DNA from 2 places in the Rothia sp. HMSC067H10 genome. Region 1 is predicted to be linked to the other one. Evidence: predicted binding sites of a transcription regulator. Region 1 holds the regulator's gene; the other holds the start of a gene.

Region 1 (3,415 bases):
GGTTCTTGAGAAATTGAGAACCCGCCCGTTTGCCGCATATTTCCGCGGATTTTCTGGGATTTCTCTTCCAAAATTGAGTCTAGTAGACTAAACTTTATATAGGATTAAAAACTAAGGTTGTGCCCCTTTGGACGGGGCGTTACAAGAACCCCGGACGACGGGAAAGGAGAACACATGGCAAGCGAAAACTGGTTGTCAGAAGACTTTTACAAAACGCTCGGCGTGAAAGAAGACGCCTCTGAATCTGATATTAAAAAGGCCTACCGCAAACTCTCGCGCAAATACCACCCCGACCTAAACCCCGGGAACGAGACAGCCGAGAAGAAATTCAAGGAAGTCTCCGAAGCCTACGATGTGCTTTCGGATAAGAAGCAGCGCGAAGAATACGACCAGATTCGTAAATACGGTGCCGCAGGGTTCGCCAATGGCGGCTTCGGTGCGGGCGCTGGCGGATTTGGCGGTGCCGGTGGGTTCGGCGGATTTAACGGCCAAAACGTGCACTTCACCACCGGCGGCGGCGCCGAAGGCATCAACATTGAAGACCTGCTTGGCGGGCTCTTCGGTGGTGGTGCTGGAGGAGCGGGTGGTTCACGCCGTACCGCCGGGTTCACGAGTGCCGACTTTGGGGATGCCACCGGGTTCGGGGGCGCTCAAGGCTTTGGCGGCGGGCGCCAACATGCCCCGCAGGACAACAACCTTTCCACCAGCACGCGCATTACCCTGCCGCAGTCGTACACGGGCACCAAGGCGACCGTGTTCCTGCCGGACGGCACGAGTACTGAGGCGCGCATCCCGGCGGGCGTGAAGGACGGGCAGAAAGTGCGTGTGCGTGGCAAGGGACGCCCCGGAACTGGTGGTGACCTGATCGTGACCGTGCGCGTCTCGGATGACCCGCACTACAGCCGCGAAGGAAACAACCTGGTGCTGCGCGCCCCCGTCACCCTGGATGAGGCAGTCAATGGCGGTGTGCTGGAAGTGCCCGTACCCGGCGGTAAAACCGTCAAACTGCGGCTGACCCCCGGCAGCGTGGGTCGTAAACTGCGTGCGAAAGGACGCGGGTTCACAACCAAGTCAGGCACCGGCGACCTGCTGGTGATCCCCGAGGTACACCTGCCGCAGAACCTAAGCGATGAGGCGAAGGAAGCCTTCGAAAAGTTCATTGCTCTGGCGCCACAGGAGAACCCCCGTGAGGACCTTTTGAAGAAAGTTAGGTAGCTTATGAGTGCCCATAATAAGCAGTCATCGGCGTCTGCCTACAGCGCCGACCGGCCGGTTTTTGTGATTTCGGTGGCGGCGGAGCTGGCGGGCATGCACCCGCAGACACTCCGCCAATACGACCGCTTGGGGCTGGTGCAGCCTTCGCGTGCGCCGGGCAAGACCAGGCGCTATTCGCAGCGCGATGTGGATTTACTTCAGCGTATTCAGCAGCTCTCGCAGGAGGGCGTTTCGCTTGAGGGAATCCGCCGGATTATTGAGCTTGAAGAGATGGTGGAGGAACACCGGGATCATATTGCCCGCCTGCAGGCCCAGCTTGAGGATGCGCACGCCAAGTTGGGGCTGGCGGAACGAGTGTTCGCAGCCAGCACCCGCGGGGATGTGGTGAACATCCAGCGGGGGCGGCGCCCGGCACCGCGCAAACGCTCCTCGGCGGTGGTGCTGTACCGGCAGAAATAGTTTTACCGTGGGTGGTTCTCAACCGACGACAACGTAACGTGACATGTCAGCTTAGCCATGTGCTTACTTCACTCTTTACGAGTGTCAGGCGGGCGGCGTGCCTGACCCGACCACGGCGTAATCCTTTTCGGGGCAGCGATATCCTTTGCCTATATGCGAGTTGTCGGAGTTAACGCAGCGAAGCGAGTATGCCTCCGGCTGTTTGAGCAAGGGCAACATGGTATCGTTACCCCTTCCCAAGCAGATAACTTATTTACGCCTGTAGGTCAGGTCGTGGGCACGGCGGCCCGCCTCGCGAGCCTTCCTCTCAAAGCTAGTCAGGATGCGCCCCTCCCAGCGCGGCGCCCAACCACCCACGGGGTCGTCCTCGGTAGCGCCTTCACCGGCATGCATGTTCTCGAAATCGGGGTGCGCCTCCATGACGTCGCGCATTACGTGGGCGTATTCTTCCCAGTCGGTGGCTAGGCGCCAGATTCCGCCGGGTTTGAGCACGCGCGCAACCTTGTCGGCAAAAGCGGGGGAGACCAGGCGGCGTTTGTGGTGGCGTGACTTGTGCCAAGGGTCGGGGAAGAAAACCCAGAGCTCATCAACCGAATTTTCTTCCAGCATGTTATCGAGCAGTTCGGGGGCGTTAGCCTGAGCGACGCGCACATTCTCAACCCCGGCTTGCCCCATCTTGAGCAGCAGATCCGCAATGCCGGGGGTGTAGACCTCAACGGCAAGGAAGTTTGCCTCGGGCATTTCGGAGGCGCGGTGCACGATTGCTTCGCCCAGCCCGGAACCGATTTCGACAACCTGGTAGGCTTCGCGCCCGTAGATTGTGACCGGGTCGAAGGTGGCTTCGGGGGCTACAGAGGTATCTGCCCGCAGCCGGGGTATATCGAGCACATGGGTTTGGGAGTAGGTGTCCCACGCTTTTTGGCGGCGCGAGGTCAGGCGGTCGCCGCGGCGCACGAAGGAATAAGGCTGGCGGAAGAACTCGGGCGGTACCGTTTTCTTCTCGGGCGTCTGGGATGCATCGGCGTTAGCCGATGCGGTGGTCTGCGCGTTCTGCTCTTGAGATGACATACCTATCAGGATAACGTAGCGGCGCGCGGAGAGAGGCACTGTTAAAAATTCTGGGGAGTTAAAAATTTCGGGAGCAGTTTTTCATTGTACTGAAGAAACTGCCCCCGTTTTGCCTTTGCGACCGCAAATTCGCCGTGCAGGCTACTTTTTCTTGCTGGAGAACAGCAACGCCAGACCCGCGCCGAGAATCACGATGTTGTTGGCGAGCTGCTGCCCATCCAGGGTGGGGCGGAATGCGCCGTCATGCATGTCGGGGTTGCGGAAGTACATGGTCATGAGGTTCGCGCCGAAGGCTGTCAGCCCTGCACCCGCGAGGCGGGCAGGAATAAAGGGGGTCAGCAGGGTGGCGCCGAGTGCGGTTTCCGAGTAGGAAATAAGTTTGCCGAAGGTTTTGGGGTCGAGCTTGGCGACGGCGGGCACACCGGATGCCGCCATCTGCTGCAGATATGCGTAGGTACCTTCGTCGGCGCCGAGTTTCTTGATGCCTGCATCGAGCACGAGCGCGCCCGTGGTGAGGCGCAGTGCAGCATTTGATAGTTTACCCATGAGTGAGTGTCCTCCTGATGTTTTGTGATGAGATGAGTGATGCGGTGTTTCCGCACCGGGCATTGCAATTGTAGCGGCAAACCTCAGGAAAGTTTATTTAATCGTAAAGTTTTAACATAATTTTTGC
Region 2 (3,415 bases), on a different contig from region 1:
TGGAACTCCGCGAGAGCCTTCGCAAGCTCGGTCTTACCCACGCCGGTCGGCCCCAGGAACAGGAAGGAACCAATCGGGCGGTTCGGGTCGGAAATTCCGGCGCGGGCGCGGCGAACCGCATCCGCTACGGCAACCACGGCGGCTTCCTGACCGATCAAACGTTCACCGATACGTTTCTCCATCTCCAGCAACTTCTCGGATTCGCCCTGAAGCATGCGCCCGGCGGGAATACCCGTCCAGGAAGAGATAACCTCGGCAATGTCGTCAGCCGTGACCTCTTCAGAGACCATAGCCTCGCCATGAGCCTCAGTTTCGGCGCGCTGAGCTTCCTCCAGTTCCTTCTCCTTGGCGGGAATTTCGCCGTAGAGCAGGCGGGATGCATCCGCCAGGTTACCCTCGCGCTGTGCCACCTCGGCACGCGAACGCAGCTCATCGATTTCACTCTTCAAATCGCCCACGCGGTTCAGACCGGCCTTTTCGGCTTCCCAGCGGGCGTTGAGCGCATCCAGCTGTTCTTTCTTGTCAGCCATGTCTTTACGCAGCGCCGCCAAGCGTTCCTTCGACGCCGGGTCGGTCTCGTTCTTGAGGGCCAGTTCCTCCATCGTCAAGCGGTCTACGGCGCGGCGCAGCTGGTCGATTTCCTCGGGGGCCGAGTCGATCTCCATGCGCAGGCGCGATGCGGCCTCATCCACCAGGTCGATCGCCTTATCGGGCAGCTGACGTGAGGGAATATACCTATTTGAAAGTGCTGCGGCGGCGACCAGGGCGGCGTCGGAAATCTGCACCTTGTGGTGCGCCTCGTAGCGTTCCTTGAGCCCACGCAGAATACCGATAGTGTCATCAACACTAGGCTCACCCACGTACACCTGCTGGAAACGACGTTCCAGAGCGGGATCTTTCTCAATATTCTCGCGGAACTCGTCGAGTGTAGTAGCGCCAATCATGCGCAGCTCGCCACGTGCCAGCATGGGCTTGAGCATATTGCCTGCATCCATAGAACCTTCGGATGCGCCCGCACCAACCACGGTGTGCATCTCGTCGATAAAGGTGACGATCTGACCTTCGGATTTCTTGATTTCTTCGAGCACGGCCTTGAGGCGTTCCTCGAATTCGCCGCGGTATTTAGCACCCGCAACCATGGATCCAAGGTCAAGGCTGATCAGGGTTTTACCACGCAGGGATTCGGGGACGTCGCCGGAGACCATGCGCTGCGCCAGCCCTTCGACCACGGCGGTTTTGCCGACGCCGGGTTCACCAATAAGCACGGGGTTGTTCTTGGTACGCCGGGAAAGCACCTGCACCACGCGGCGAATTTCGGAGTCTCGGCCGATCACGGGGTCGAGTTTACCTTCGCGGGCGAGCGCTGTCAGGTCGGTTCCGTACTTTTCAAGGGCCTGGAAGGTGCCTTCGGGGTCCGGGGTATCCACGGTGCGGTCTCCTCGTACTTGGGGAATGGTCTCTTCAATGACTTTGGCGGTTGCGCCCAGGTTTTCAAGTGCGCGAGCGATATCGCTATCGCCGCTTGCGATGCCCAGCAGCAGCATTTCGGTGGAGATATAAGTATCACCAAATTTCTGAGCGTGGGTCTGTGCACTCTGAATAGCGGCGAGGGCGCTGCGGCTGAAATTTGCGTTCTGCACAGATGCGCCAGATGCCTTCGGCAGCTTCTTAATCTCTGCGGATGCGGCTTCCGAGATAGCGTCGATATCGAGCCCTGCGGCCTTGAGAACCGCTACGGCAACGCCTTCTCGCTGATCCATCAGTGCTTTGAGGATGTGCGCAGGTTCGATGCTGGGGTTACCCGCTGTCTGCGCGTTCATATTAGCGGCGGAGAGCGCTTCTTGGCTCTTGGTGGTGAATTTTGCGTCCATAAATCTTATCCTTTCGTGTCTTGTGCGGGGCGCATCCTGCGCCTTCTTTTTATAGCTAACTTGAGTCTACTACACTCAATGTTTGGATGCAAGGGGTTAATGCAGGTTTTCCGGACCAAAATTCAGCCCTAAAAAGGCTCTTTATGTAAATAAAGCGGTGAAAAATACGCTTTATTTACATAAAGAGCCTTTTTAGGGCGCGGGATGAGAGGGCCAGACTAGGCCTCAGTCCAAGAAGTCATACGGGCTTTGTTGTCGCGCCTGCTCCTCCAAAACCTCGTCGGTAACACCCTGCTGTATGCGCGCCGAGCGCCTATTGGCATTGAAAGCGATCACGGCGGCGGTAATAGCCATGGCAAAGGTCAAAATTCCGAAGGTATTCCCGAATCCTGCACCGTAGCCCACGTAATCGGCACCCGCGAGCGCACCAATTCCCGACACCGGCACCCCGGCACGGTAGTCGGGAATGAACATCCCAAAGAGAAATGCGAGCGCCCAGCAGGTCCACACGGAAAATACGAATCCCCAGGATGCACCAACCCGCGCGTACTCGCCACTGGCAACGCGACGATGCGCATCACGAAGCATCCACCGCGCGCCCAGACACAGAATTACGGCGAGTGCTGGGCCAAATGAGATAGCAAAAATGGGCACGAGATCACCAGCGGCACCAAAGAGGGCACGGCCGACGGTAATCCAAGCAGCAGAGACGAATGCCATGGGGTAGGCCAGATAAAGCGTTATAGTCCGAATCGGATGCATACGCTGCGGCGGGCGCATTGGTGCCTGCCCTTCGTGATGTTCGGATACGTTATTCACATAGCCCATAGTACTAGCTGTGGCACATGTGCAGGATGATGGGCACCTGAACACCCGACCGGTAGGCTTAATCTATGACGAATAATGCTTCTTTTCCCGCCGCAATTCTTTTCGACCATGACGGCACGCTTGTGGATACCGAGCCGGTGTGGGCTGCCGCGAAGGTTGCTCTGGCGGTCGAGTTCGGCGGCACCTGGACCGAGCAGGATACCCTGGATTGTCTGGGGCTTTCTATGAAATTTACGCTTGACCGCCTGCGCGAACGCGGGGTTGATCTGCCGGATGAGCAGATTAATGAGCGCCTAGTTGCCAAGGTTCGTGAGGCATTGACGCATCAGCAGGTGGAGTTTCTGCCCGGTATTGAGCGTTTCCTGACCCAAGTGCGTGATGCCCAGATTCCAGCGGCAATTGTTACGAATGCGACTACGTCGATCGCTCAGCGTACAGCCGATGCCGCCCCGGAAGGAACGTTCTCGGTCATTATTGGCAACGATGAGACGACGCATCCAAAGCCTGATCCGCAGCCATACCTTTTGGCGGCGCAGCGTTTGGGGGTTGAGCCTAGCCGGTGTGTGGCGGTTGAGGATTCGCCCTCCGGGGTGCGCAGCGCAACGGCGGCGGGCATGAAGGTGATTGTAGTGCCGGGTGAGCTTGAGGTTCCCGCCGAGCTGGGGAGTACCCGCATGTTACATACCGAGTTAACGTTGGATGCGGTGCGCGCCTTA

Evidence for each region. The regulator HspR, encoded in region 1, represses chaperone genes until heat shock. The targets are predictions, from matches to a motif close to AAGTTGAGTCNNNNNGACTCAACTT.
Region 2: a site for HspR is predicted at 1,929-1,953, ahead of clpB (ATP-dependent chaperone ClpB). Genes of this name have one in related genera too.

What each region holds. Positions count from the first base shown of each region.
Region 1 is NZ_KV802311.1:152,483-155,897, reverse strand. Features, by position in the region: gene HMPREF2756_RS05245 (DnaJ C-terminal domain-containing protein) at 175-1,215, shown strand; gene HMPREF2756_RS05240 (heat shock protein transcriptional repressor HspR) at 1,219-1,674, shown strand; gene trmB (tRNA (guanosine(46)-N7)-methyltransferase TrmB) at 1,924-2,742, opposite strand; gene HMPREF2756_RS05230 (hypothetical protein) at 2,884-3,288, opposite strand.
Region 2 is NZ_KV802279.1:194,918-198,332, forward strand. Features, by position in the region: gene clpB (ATP-dependent chaperone ClpB) at 1-1,871, opposite strand, end outside; gene HMPREF2756_RS01580 (hypothetical protein) at 2,097-2,690, opposite strand; gene HMPREF2756_RS01585 (HAD family hydrolase) at 2,765-3,415, shown strand, end outside.